3 regions of the Marinomonas sp. NPDC078689 genome follow, and region 2 is predicted to be linked to each of the others. Evidence: riboswitches for the same ligand, from Rfam matches in the RefSeq annotation. Region 2 holds a riboswitch; each other region holds the start of a gene.
What was found. Region 2 has a riboswitch for thiamine pyrophosphate ahead of thiC (phosphomethylpyrimidine synthase ThiC). Riboswitches for the same ligand answer to the same signal wherever they lie in the genome.
Positions count from the first base shown of each region.

Region 1: it holds a riboswitch for thiamine pyrophosphate, as region 2 does, so the genes downstream of both, thiB (thiamine ABC transporter substrate binding subunit) here and thiC (phosphomethylpyrimidine synthase ThiC) in region 2, are expected to answer to the same signal.
Region 3: it holds a riboswitch for thiamine pyrophosphate, as region 2 does, so the genes downstream of both, thiD (bifunctional hydroxymethylpyrimidine kinase/phosphomethylpyrimidine kinase) here and thiC (phosphomethylpyrimidine synthase ThiC) in region 2, are expected to answer to the same signal.

Region 1 covers NZ_JBITUJ010000001.1:408,719-412,980, reverse strand. Annotated here, with positions in the region: gene thiP (thiamine/thiamine pyrophosphate ABC transporter permease) at 1-915, opposite strand, end outside; gene thiB (thiamine ABC transporter substrate binding subunit) at 915-1,916, opposite strand; TPP riboswitch at 1,961-2,073, opposite strand; gene ACIGBN_RS01855 (3-deoxy-D-manno-octulosonic acid transferase) at 2,098-3,324, opposite strand; gene msbA (lipid A export permease/ATP-binding protein MsbA) at 3,327-4,262, opposite strand, start outside.
Region 2 covers NZ_JBITUJ010000002.1:57,785-62,046, forward strand. Annotated here, with positions in the region: gene thiC (phosphomethylpyrimidine synthase ThiC) at 1-1,112, opposite strand, end outside; TPP riboswitch at 1,301-1,404, opposite strand; gene rsmI (16S rRNA (cytidine(1402)-2'-O)-methyltransferase) at 1,482-2,342, opposite strand; gene ACIGBN_RS03405 (penicillin-binding protein activator) at 2,375-4,222, shown strand; gene ACIGBN_RS03410 (YraN family protein) at 4,167-4,262, shown strand, end outside.
Region 3 covers NZ_JBITUJ010000001.1:566,850-571,111, reverse strand. Annotated here, with positions in the region: gene ACIGBN_RS02635 (iron ABC transporter permease) at 1-434, shown strand, start outside; gene ACIGBN_RS02630 (iron chelate uptake ABC transporter family permease subunit) at 431-973, shown strand; gene ACIGBN_RS02625 (FecCD family ABC transporter permease) at 970-1,482, shown strand; gene ACIGBN_RS02620 (ABC transporter substrate-binding protein) at 1,479-2,438, shown strand; TPP riboswitch at 2,513-2,614, shown strand; gene thiD (bifunctional hydroxymethylpyrimidine kinase/phosphomethylpyrimidine kinase) at 2,726-3,601, shown strand; gene ACIGBN_RS02610 (ABC transporter ATP-binding protein) at 3,598-4,262, shown strand, end outside.

The DNA of each region.
Region 1 (4,262 bases), on a different contig from region 2:
AGCGACAAAAGGGGGGAGCACCAACAGCAGCGCCAGCGTCATGATAAAACCGTCAAAACAACGAGCTACACGCGTGTCTTTGACAAAATAACATTGCGCCCTCAACAAACTAACGTCTTGCTGATTCTTAGGAGCCACTTTATAAATCAAGGTCGCGACCAAGGTACAAATCGCCACCTGAAGAAGCGATAAAAAACTGGCTTTATCCAAATCAAAATCAAAGCGTAGCGCTTGGTAGATAGCAACTTCTAAGGTGCTGGATTTAGGCCCGCCACCTAAACTTAACACCACAGAAAAGCTGGAAAAACAAAGCATAAAGATCAATACAAAAGCGCCTGGCAACACTTTCTTAATGTAAGGCCATTCAATAAGACGAAAGGAGGTTCCTCTTGAAAACCCCAGTTGCGACGCGAGCCGCCATTGGCCAGAAGGGATCAAATCATACCCTTGAATAAGCAAACGCACTGCCAATGGCATATTAAAAAAAACATGCGCCAGCAGAATCCCTAACAAGCCATAAAGGGGCACATGAATCCCCAACCCATCTGCTAGCCAGCCTGAGCGACCATAAACCACCACAATGCCTAAAATTGCCACTATGGTAGGCACCACCATAGACACAGCAAACAGCTGCAACAAAACCCGTTTGCCTTTAAATTCCCGATGACTCAAGCAAGAGGCTACCGGAATAGCAATCAGCAAACTGAGCACGCTACTTAATAGAGCCTGCCACAATGAAAATCGAATAATTCGCCACAAGTAGGCGTCTTGTAAATAGCCTTTCCACTGCGACATGTCCATATGATGTAAAAGAGCCGCCAAACTGGCGGCTCCAACAAGCACAAAAAGCAAGACGCCAATTAACGCGGGCAATAGCCGCACCAACTGACGCATGACTGACAAGCGGTAAATCATTAGCGCGTCGTTGCCTCAAGCCATTCATTTATCCAAGCTTTACGTTGTTGTGCCACCTCATCGGCGTCCAAGGTCAATACCTTGGTAGGTTTAGGCAAGGTATTGAATACCGCCGGCAGCGGTTTGTCTTGCTTGATCACAGGAAACATCCAGTTACCTGTAGCCACCGTGGACTGAAAACCAGGCGTTAAAATAAATGACATAAATTGTTTCGCTAAGGCTGGATGAGGGGCATTTTTTAACATCGCCGCCACTTCCACTTGAGGGTAAAAACCTTCACTCGCAGGCGCGGCTTTATACTGATGTTTCCCTTCTGCGACCACATGATAAGCAGGAGACGTTGTATAACTCAACACGACATCCGACTCACCTTTCAAGAACAGACTGTAACCGTCGTACCAGCCTTTGGTAACCGTCACGGTATGCTTGGCAAGTGTCGCCCACGCATCTGCAGCCTTGTCACCGTATACCGCCTTCATCCAAAGTAATAACCCCAACCCTGGGGTGCTGGTTCTTGGGTCTTGATAAATCACCCGCAGATTTTGATTCTCTACAATGTCCTGCAAACTCGTCGGTGGTGATGACAAGGTTTCTGAGTTATAGATAAAAGCAAAATAGCCTTGATCAAAAGGCACAAAAACCGGGTCTGTCCAAGGTGTGGGGGTCACAACATGACTTGTGTCGACGCCTGACTCTGCCAATAACCCAGTCTGCTTGGCCTTTTGCATTAAATTAAGGTCCAAGCCTAACACCACATCCGCTTCTGAGCTTTTCCCTTCCAGCTGTACCCGAGACAAGATACCAACCGAAGAATCAACCGTTACGAAGTTAACGTCACACCCACATTCCTTTTCAAAATTGGCTTTGATTTTTGGACCTGGCCCCCAATCAGAAGCAAAAGAGTCATAGGTATAAACGTTCAAGGTTTCAGCAAAAGAAGAACTTGAGAAAGACAGTAACGCCCCTGCGATGGCACAGCTGCTTAGTAAAAACTTATTCATTGTGTCGCTCCTAAAAATGAGCGGCGTACAGGGGAAATGGCAAGGAAGGCTTGCTATCTCGATTCCTACGCCAGCATGATCTGGATCAGGTTCAATGGGTTAGCAAAGGCTTCTCAGTTTTGGCTAAAATACAACCAAAACACCCCATGAGATATATAGTGGGACTATTGTAAAGAGTCGTTTAACGGAAGTCTATTTCAGATAAAACCCGTGTGACCGCCCCTTGATTTTGCTGTGCAAAACGCAACGCAGCCTGCCCAAGACGATGACACTGACTGTGTTTGCCTGCCAGTGAAATAACCACCTCTTGTAGCTGATCTGCATTCTGGCAACGAATCGCCCCATGCTGCTTTATCAACTGCTCAGTGATATCCGCAAAGTTAAACGTAAAGGGCCCAACCAATGTGGCACGAGCCAGCAAAGCAGGTTCAATGGGATTATGGCCGCCTCGTTTTACCAAACTGCCACCAACAAAAGCCAAGTCTGCCGCCTGATAATAATGCATCAGTTCACCCATAGAGTCACCGATAACAACGTTAAGCCCCGCCCAACATTGAGGCTCTACCTGACTACGCAAAGCAACCTTGTCAAAATACTCACACGCTAGTTGATACACACTTTGAAAACGCTCTGGATGCCTAGGCACTAGAATCAATAAGGCATCTGGGTACTTTTCCACTAACGCTTGATGGGCTTTTAACAAAGGCTCATCTTCACCATTGTGCGTGCTGCCTGCGGTCCAAACAAACGAGCTCGACATTTGGCGATGCCAGTTTTGTTCAGCCACTGAATCAGGCACACTCAAATCAAACTTAATACTGCCTGTGACCAATACATTATTCGCCCCTAATGCACTGAAGCGCTCCGCATCTGCCTGTGCATGGGCTAAGAAACTGTTCGGCAATGCCATCAAACGCTTCGATAGTCGAGAAAATCTCTGGTACTGCTTAAAGGAGCGTTCACTTAAACGAGCATTCACGATATTGATACGCAAACCTTTTCGCTTCGCCTGAAGGAGAAGGTTTGGCCAAAGCTCTGTTTCCACAATCAGTAAACGATCACACTCAATCTGCTTTAAGGCACGTTTCACCGCACACCGCCAATCCATAGGCAAGTATCGATGAACCGCAAACGGAAACGTTTTTTCGACTTGTTCGGCACCAGTCGGCGTCATTGTGGTGATCAAAATGGGACGCTCAGGGTATTTTTCTACCCATTGAGCCACCAAAGGTCGCACCGCTAACACTTCGCCAACCGACGAACAATGAATCCAAATATCCGCTTTAACCGGCTGCCAAAAACCAAAGGCTTCACGAGCTCGATACGCAGGGTAGCTTTTTCTAAAGCGCCGAACCTTGACTAAGATAAGCGGCGTCAATGCCAACAAGAGAAGACGATAAAGCCACATAATTATTCAGCAACATCGCTAAATTGTTGATTATGAAGCTGTGCATAGGCCCCATTCTTCGCCAACAATTCACTGTGGGAACCCATTTCAACAATTTGGCCATGATCCACGACCGCAATGATATCTGAGTTCTCAATCGTAGACAGTCGATGCGCGATGGCAATAGTCGTACGGTTTTCCATCAATGTGTCTAACGCCTGCTGAATCGCACGCTCAGACTCTGTGTCCAGTGCAGAAGTCGCTTCATCAAGAATCAGGATAGGCGCATTTTTTAGAATCGCTCGGGCGATTGCAAGACGCTGGCGCTGACCACCAGAAAGCAATACGCCGTTTTCTCCCACCAATGTTTGCAAACCAAGCTCTAACTCTTGGATAAAGCCCCAAGCATTCGCGGCTTTTGCGGCTTCAATCACCTCTTCTTCTGAAGCGTCTTTCAAGCCACCGTAAGCAATATTTTCTTGAATAGTGCCATTGAAAAGTACGACTTGCTGGTTAACTAAAGCAATGTTTTTACGCAGATCATCTAGTTGGTAGTCATTGATATTTTCATTATCAATGAACAAGCAACCATCGTTCACATCATAAAAACGCGGAATCAGGTTGGCTAAAGTAGACTTACCACTGCCTGAACGACCAACCAACGCAAGCTTTTTACCAGCGGGCAAGGACAAGGTGACATCACTCAAGGCGTCCTTATCCATTCCAGGGTAACTGAAGGTTAACCCTTTCCAGCTAATGTCCCCTTTCAAGCGATCTGCCGTTTTACTTCCGGTGTCTTTTTCACTGTCCAGATCCAAAAAGGCAAAAATACTCTGCGCTGCAGCAATGCCTTTTTGCAAAATGCTGTTTACTGAGGTCAGTTGGCGCATCGGCTTACTCAACATACCTGCAGCACCGATGAAGGCAACAAAATCACCGGCAGACATACTTGCTGAAAT
Region 2 (4,262 bases):
TGATGAGCCAAGCACCACTTCGCCATAATGGAGCCACCACGAGACACAATGCCCGTTAAGCGTTTGGCGGTCATTGGTACAAAACGCAACAGCACACCCGCGTGAATGGTGAAGTAATCCACCCCCTGCTCCGCTTGTTCGATCAAGGTGTCTTTGAATACTTCCCAATTTAGCGCTTCGGCAACGCCATTTACTTTTTCTAACGCTTGGTAAATCGGCACAGTACCGATCGGCACAGGCGAATTACGCAAGATCCACTCTCGGGTTTCATGAATGTTTTTACCGGTCGATAAATCCATCACGGTATCGGCGCCCCAACGGGTTGACCAGACCAATTTTTCGACTTCCTCTTCAATCGACGAGGTCACGGCTGAGTTACCAATGTTGGCGTTCACTTTCACCAAAAAGTTACGACCTATGATCATTGGCTCGCTTTCAGGGTGATTAATATTGGCGGGGATAATGGCGCGCCCAGCGGCGACTTCATCACGAACAAACTCAGGGGTAATGCGTGTTTGAATGTTTGCACCAAAACTTTGGCCGGGATGCTGCTTCAGCAACAATTCGCTTTTTATCGCGTCTAGATTTTGATTTTCACGCAGCGCAATGTATTCCATTTCTGGTGTCACAATGCCTTGTCTAGCGTAATGCATTTGAGTGACACACTTGCCTTTACGGGCTTTACGAACAGTTAGCAGGTTCTGAAAACGCAGGGACTCTAGAGCAATATCACTTAATCGTGCCTTAGCAAATTCTGACGACACCATGGGTAATTCATCCGTGTCGTCTCGACGTTCAATCCAAGGAGCGCGCATGGGAGCCAACCCTTGGTGGACATCAATATTGGCTTCAGGATCGGCGTAAGGGCCTGAGCAGTCATAAACGTAAATCGCTTCATTTGGCTCAAACGTTAAGTTGTCTGGGTCTGATCCGATCGGCGTATCTGTCAGATTGATTTTGCGCATAGGCACACGAATAGAGTCTTCTGAGCCGGTTAGGTAAATACGCTCAGAGGCAGGAAAAGGCCTTGCTTGCAATGACTCAATAAAAGATTTGGCGTCAAGGCGTGCTTGATCGCGTGTTTTTTTGGTGGTTTTTTGTGGTGTCGACATAAGCAGTTCCTACTAAGAAAAAAATAGAGAATTGCTTGTCTGGGGTGCTGTCTTACGAAACAAAAGCCCGTTATTTAGGCGTTTTATATCGCAAAAAAGATGAGTCCTGTGGATCTGTTTGAATGAGGAAAAATGACGCGACATCAATCGAACAAAATACACAGGAGTTCATTTGATGCAGATAAGAAAATGGAGACTTTCTTGTTTCCTACGCGGGTCTTAACCCGATCAGGTTCTGCGGATCCCGCACTAAATATGCGATCTCAGCCAAATGGCACTCCGACAAGTGCCAACGAGTATACTCAGTCTTAATCTAATGTAAACACTCAGTGCTCACATTAGATTCGACCAAACGATCAAGAAAAAATGCTACTCGCCTTGCATTTCCAAGGCCATTTTATAGAGGTGATTTTTCTTCTCTCCGGTTAATTTTGCCGCCATCGACGCGGCTTGTTTAACAGGTAAATCTTCCAAAAGAATGCCCAAGATACGCTTTGATTCGAGTTCTTTTTCGTCGCCGCTTTCTTGAATAAAGCTCAGCATGACAACAAACTCACCGCGCATCTGGTTTGCGTCGGCATCAAACATAGCAAGAATTTCTGCGGCTGTGCCCGACAAAAAGGTCTCGAACGTTTTGGTTACTTCACGGGCAAGGACCAATCTAGCATCATCCCCGTAAACATTTAAAACATCCTTAATTGAATCATAAATACGGTGCGTGGATTCATAAAAAACCACCGTACCAGTTTGTTTTTTCCATGACTCAAACAAGTCGCAGCGTGCTTTTGACTTTGCTGGGACAAACCCTGCAAAAAAGAACTGATCCGTTGGTAAGCCCGAAGCACACAAGGCAGAAATCAAAGCACAAGCACCAGGCACTGGTGTCACTGTTAAGCCGCGAGCACGCAAGAAACTGACAATGTGGTAACCCGGATCAGAAATAAGTGGCGTACCGGCATCCGATACTAGGGCAACATTCTTCCCCTCTTCCAACAAGCTAGCGACGTACTCAGACTTGTCTTTTTCATTATGATCGTGGATCGAAAAAAGTTTGGCTTCGATGCCAAAATGATTCAACAATCGACGGGTGTGACGAGTGTCTTCTGCCGCAATATAGTCTACATCGCGTAAAGTTTTTTCAGCTCTTATACTAAAATCATCAAGATTGCCTATTGGGGTTGCAACTATGTAGAGCGTCCCCCTCACATCATCTGAACTATGTGCTACCATATTGCCTCTTTTATCTGTCATTTTATGAGCTTATGAGCCTAATTAATCTTCGCATCATATCATTAACCGTCTGTACATTTCTGCTAAGTGCTTGTAGCTCGACGAATTTAAATAGATCGCAGGGCACTTTACCGCAATATACACCGCCAAGTAGTCAAGAAAGCACCGCGCCTGACAGCATCTACCATCCGTATCAAGCGCCAAAAGAATTGGTGACCGCGTACGACAACGCGCTGCAATTTTACAAAGACGGTGAGTATCAAAATGCTCACGATACCTTGGGTGAGAAAATACTCATTACGCCCTCTCGCATCCAATTTAAGGCGTCTTTATTAGCGTCTTTGATTGCCGCAAAACTGGACGATCCCATCAAGGCCATGGCGTTATTAACACAAGCCAGCCAACTGGATTCTGCCCAAGAGCCGAGCAATCAAATTCAGCTTAATGAAACCAAAGCCATCGTGTTGGAACACACAGGGCATTGGTCACAAGCCATTACACTCAGGCTTTCACTAGATGACTCTTTGACGGGTGATGACAAAGCGTATAACCAAGCCGCGTTGTGGGCCAGCATTCAAAACCTGACCGACACCCAAGTGCAAGGGCTCGAGCAAAGCTCGCAACCTAATCTAGAGGGTTGGCTCACGATCAGCAAAATATTGCGCAATCAAACCCTATCGATTGAACAACAACTCACTCAATTCCAACACTGGCAAGCACAATACCCAGAACACCCTGCGGCGCTTAATCCACCACTGGATTTTAAAGTGATCGCCAAGCTGGGTGAAATGGCGCCAAAGAAAATCGTCCTAATGTTGCCAATGAGCAACAAACTGGAACGTGCATCCCAAGCGATAATCGATGGTTTTTTCTCCGCCTATTACCATCAGAAAACCAAACGAGCTGATATTTCTATTATCGACACCGACAGCTACCCAAACATAGCTGATGCACTCGCGGCAGCAAACGCGCTGCATCCTGATGTGATTATTGGGCCTCTTAAAAAGAGCAAGGTCGCACGCCTTAGCCAATTAACATTGAGCCACCCTGTTATTGCGCTAAACCAACTGGGCACCAATGCTTATGTTAATAACCTCTTCCACTTCTCGTTAAGCTCCGAAGACGACATTCACGAACTGATCCATTTCGCGAAGCAAGCCGGAGCGAAAAAAGCCGCTATTTTGAGCACCCAAAGCACTTGGGCATTAAGACAAGCGGATGAATTTTTACAAGCGGCCAAGAAAGAAAACATTAGCGTTGCCGCTAACCTTTCTTATAAAAACGCCTCACGAGACCGTCAAAATACGGTACAAAAACTGTTACTGGTGAATGAGAGCAAGCGTCGCATCGCCCTCATTCAGCGCTGGACAGGGGAACAAGTGGACAGTGTTACAAGACCTAGGCAAGATTTAGACTATGTGTATTTTGTTGGCAAACTGAGCGATGCAAAACAAGTTCGCCCTTTGCTGGATTACTACTTTGCCAAAAGCATCCCTATGCTGGCCAGCAGTACGCTTAACGATACGCCACCAGAGCGCAATATAAATTTTAGCGACATTGAGCGCATCCTATTTACAGAAATCCCGGCCATCGCCCAAAAAAGCAGTCTACTTGATGAAGTCTCAACAGACCGAGATTCTAATATTCTGCGCCGTTTGTACGCGCTCGGAGCGGACGCCTATTTACTCGCTAACCGCTACCCTTTGTTTGTACAACTAAAAAGTACGCGACTTTCTGCTAATACAGGCATTATTACCATGGATAAAAATGGTATATTCCATAAACGACCTGAGATTATGACTTACCGAAAAGGAAATTTGGTTAATGCCGTCAGTACTCAATTTTTTCACAAGGAAGAAACGGAACTCCCCGAAGAATAACGGGGAGAAAGCCGAGCAAGCGGCTGAGCTTTATTTACAG
Region 3 (4,262 bases), on a different contig from region 2:
CAGGCTCAAACTTACACTCGGTGTTAATCAGTTTGCCTTTTGCTGGGGCTGGACTCGCCCTGAGTCTGCTCATTATGCCGCAGTTAAGCGCCATGTCGTTAGGCGACGCCATGGCAAAAGGCTTGGGAGCATCGATCCAAAAAGTCCGCTTCTTCTCTCTTTGTGCGGCCGCTTTACTCACCGGCAGCGCGGTGTCTGTGGTCGGACCCATAGGGTTTATCGGGCTCATTTGTGCCTCACTTTGGCGCGGCATACACTCACGCCCAAGTGTCTTCTCCCTTCTATTGGTGGCATTCACTGGCGCGGCGTTATTAATGGCGGCCGATATCGCAGCCATTAGCTTATTCGCCCCAAAAGAGTTACCCACAGGGGCATTAACCGGCCTAGTCGGCGCGCCTGTTTTTCTCTGGATTTTTGTGAGGAGAATGCGATGATAGCCAGCTCACCGCTGTCCCTAAGATCGGGGCACTATTCGATCCGTATTCATCTCGCGTCTTTGTTGACGATTGGGCTGTTACTCACAGCCTTAATGGGCGTCATATTCTTCGCCCTAACCACTGGAAGCGAGGCCATTCCATTGCACTCTGTGTTGGCTTACTTGCACCTAGAAACGCCAAACACATCAACAACAAACCTCTCTCATTTATTGATTCTAGACGCATTTCGCGCCCCTAGAATCGCTCTAGCTGTATGCTGCGGGGCAATGTTGGCTTGCTCGGGTGCCGTGATGCAATCTCTCACACGAAATGGATTGGCTGACCCTTCTATTTTAGGGGTTCGAGAAGGCGCAGCTCTGTGTGTTGTTGCGCTAATATTGACCGCTCCTGGACTCTCATTGGCGTGGCGTCCTCTGGTGGGCATGATTGGCGGATTGGCCAGCGGCGTCTTTGTGTTATTGCTTGCTCGAGGCAGTTCAAGCATTCGATTTGTCATGATCGGCATTAGCTTATCTTGGTTTTTGTCGGCGCCATGATGGTGTTGTTAGCCGCCACCGACACTAAAGACCTACAAACCGTGTTGATCTGGATCGCGGGAAGCCTACAAGGCGCCACTTGGCAAAGCGTTCAGCTCGTAGCCATCTTGTTTGCTATCTGTCTCATTGCCCTCTTGTTCAATGCGCCCTCCGCCGACATTGAAGCACTTGGGGACGCACTATCCACCAGTTTGGGAGTGCGCCGGAAATGGGTCAATATCATTCGCTTTAGCGTCGCTATTTTTCTTGTTGCTGGCAGTGTGTCTGTGGCTGGCAGCATTGGCTTTGTCGGTTTGATTGCCCCGCATTTGGCGCGTTTTTTACCGAATTACTCAAGCCGTTATCATTTAATTTCCACCAGCTTAATCGGTGCTATTTTGGTATTGGCTGCTGACACGCTAGGCCGTGCCGCCTTTGCACCAGTCGAATTGCCGACCGGTGTTGTCATTGCCGTGATAGGCGCGCCCACGCTGATTATTCTTCTTTGGACTCGTAGGAACCAGCTTTGAACCGACTACTGCTTATTTTGTTCATCACCCTTGGCTGCCCCTTTTCGGCAGCCAAGGGCCTCTCCGCCACAACCGTCTCCTTCACCGATGATCTAGGCCGCCAAGTGACCATTCCCAGTCACCCTGTGCGCATTGTCTCTGTGTATGACATCGACATTACCATCCCTTTGATTGAGCTCGGTGTCATGCCCATTGGTAGCCATGGTCGAATTTCCAAAAATGGCACACCTTATATTCGCTCTAGCGCATTATTAACTGGGGTGGATTTTGACAACAGCGACATTACTTTTATTGGGGCGACTAACGTCGATTTAGAAACCATCGTAGGTCTAAAGCCTGACCTGATCATCACCGCTAATTCGCGTCCGACGCCGGTGGATTTACTGGCAAATATTGCCCCGACCATCTCACTCGACAGTGGGTTAGACGCTGCCCATGTCTACCAACAGCTTGCCACAATCACCCACACAGAAAAGCGCTTAGCGATTCTTGAACGACGCTATAAAGAGCAAATTAAAAGCCTCAAAGCTACCATAGACACACACAAGATCACCGTCTCTGTGATGCAACCATTACGAGGTAAAATTAGCGTTTACCACAGTTACCGCTCCCTCGGCCGTGTCTTGCGAGATGCAGGATTTCAGTTCCCTAGTATTATCAATCAAATCCCTAAAGGGGAACGCGTCGACTTTAGCGCTGAGCGTTTACCTGAATTAGACGCAGACATTATCTTTGATCCTTATTTTTCTGCACAAAAACCAGAAGTAGAAATAGCCAAGATGAACGCCATTTTGCCAGGCTTTTGCCAATTTTTAAGCGCCTGCAAAAAAGGTCACTATGTGCTGGTTTCCCGGGATGCGGCGATATCCAATTCTTACGCAGGGCTCGAAGCCATGACCATGGCAGTACAAGCACACCTCACACCTAAACCACACTTAGATGAGCCCATTAAATAAGCGAAAATGTCATCATTAAGGCCGTTAGGATTAAAAAGTGATGAGTCTTTAATCAAATCTTGTTAACATCCTTAGCATCATAGTCGGGGGGCATTTTTTTGCTGAGATCGTATAACACGAGACCCGTTGAACCTGATTCAGTTAACACTGGCGTAGGGAACTATTGTGATAACAGTGCTAGTCACTGTGTCCCATATAGCAATTTGGGCTTCTCGATAAAGCGTTCAAAGAAGCCTTTCTAATCAAATTTGCTTATGTAGTTCCTTGCACCACCGTTAGGAGCTCATATGTCTAGTCCATCATTTACTTCGTCTCACATTCGATCTCAGCAACCGCAAAATCTTGCTACGCCGATTGTATTAACCATCGCAGGCTCAGACAGTGGCGGTGGCGCTGGCATCCAAGCAGATATAAAAGCCATCTCGGCCACCGGCAGCTTCGCTTGCTCAGCCATTACCGCGATCACCGCGCAAAATACCCTTGGTGTTTCTGCTATTTTTCCGATTCCATTAGACCATGTTGAAAACCAACTAGACGCGGTGTTTAGCGACATCAATATCACCGCGGTCAAAATAGGCATGTTAGCGGACAGCGACATCATCAAAACCGTGGCCAATAAACTGCTGCAGTATCAACCTAAGTTCATCGTGCTAGACCCTGTCATGATCGCTACCAGTGGCGATTTATTACTGCAAGAAAACGCCATCAATACCCTTAAGCAAAGGCTCTTTCCTCTCGTCGACATCATTACGCCAAACCTGCCTGAAGCGGCGGCGTTAACCGGTTTGCCACTGCCTAACAACGAGGATGACATGCTCGCCATGGTGGCGGCTCTCAGGGCTCTCGGTGCTAAAGCGGTATTGTTAAAAGGCGGACACTTAGACCAGCAGGCAGACAGCCTTGATCTGCTCATCACGGCAACCACAGTAGACAGACTCTCAGCGCCGCGCATTGACACAAAAAACACCCACGGCACAGGTTGCACCCTCTCTTCTGCCATTGCTTCTTACCTTGCCCAAGGAAACACCTTACACACTTCCGTTCACCAAGCTAAAAACTACATTAGCCAAGCAATTGCCCACGCAATCCAGCTAAAAATTGGCCAGGGTCATGGCCCTGTAAATCACTTTTTCGCGCTGAACCAGAGTGACATAAAGCAATGAGTAACGCACCGCTGGGGTTATCCATCCAGCAAGCCTGCCTGCATTACCATGGCGCAGACAAGGCCACATTGGAAAAGCTATCGATGGAGATTCCCCCTGGAGAATGGACCTGCTTGCTGGGTCGCAGTGGCAGTGGCAAAACCTCACTGTTGCGTTATTTAGCGGGTTTACTGGACGATAAAGTAGACTGGCACGGCGAGGTAAAATGCAGCGACGGCCTCCCCTTTCAGCATAGAATTGCTTATATGGCGCAACAAGATTTGCTGCTCCCGTGGCTATCAGTCGAAGACAATGTGTGCCTAAGTTATCGCTTTAACAAGCAAGGAGTAAGCGATGAGGTTCGCAACAAAGCCTTATCTTTATTAGAAAGCGTTGGCTTACTTGACGTTCGAAAAGCACTGCCTCAAACACTGTCTGGCGGTATGCGTCAGCGTGTCGCGCTTGCTCGAACCCTAATGCAGGACAAACCTTTTGTGTTAATGGACGAACCTTTCTCGGCGTTGGACGCGGTAACACGACATAAATTACAGCGCCTTTCCTATACCCTATTAAAAAACAAAACCGTCGTGCTCATCACCCATGACCCACAAGAAGCGGTACGCCTAGCCGGACGTTTATACATTCTCACCAATTCACCCGCGCAAGCAGAGCCATTAGCCTT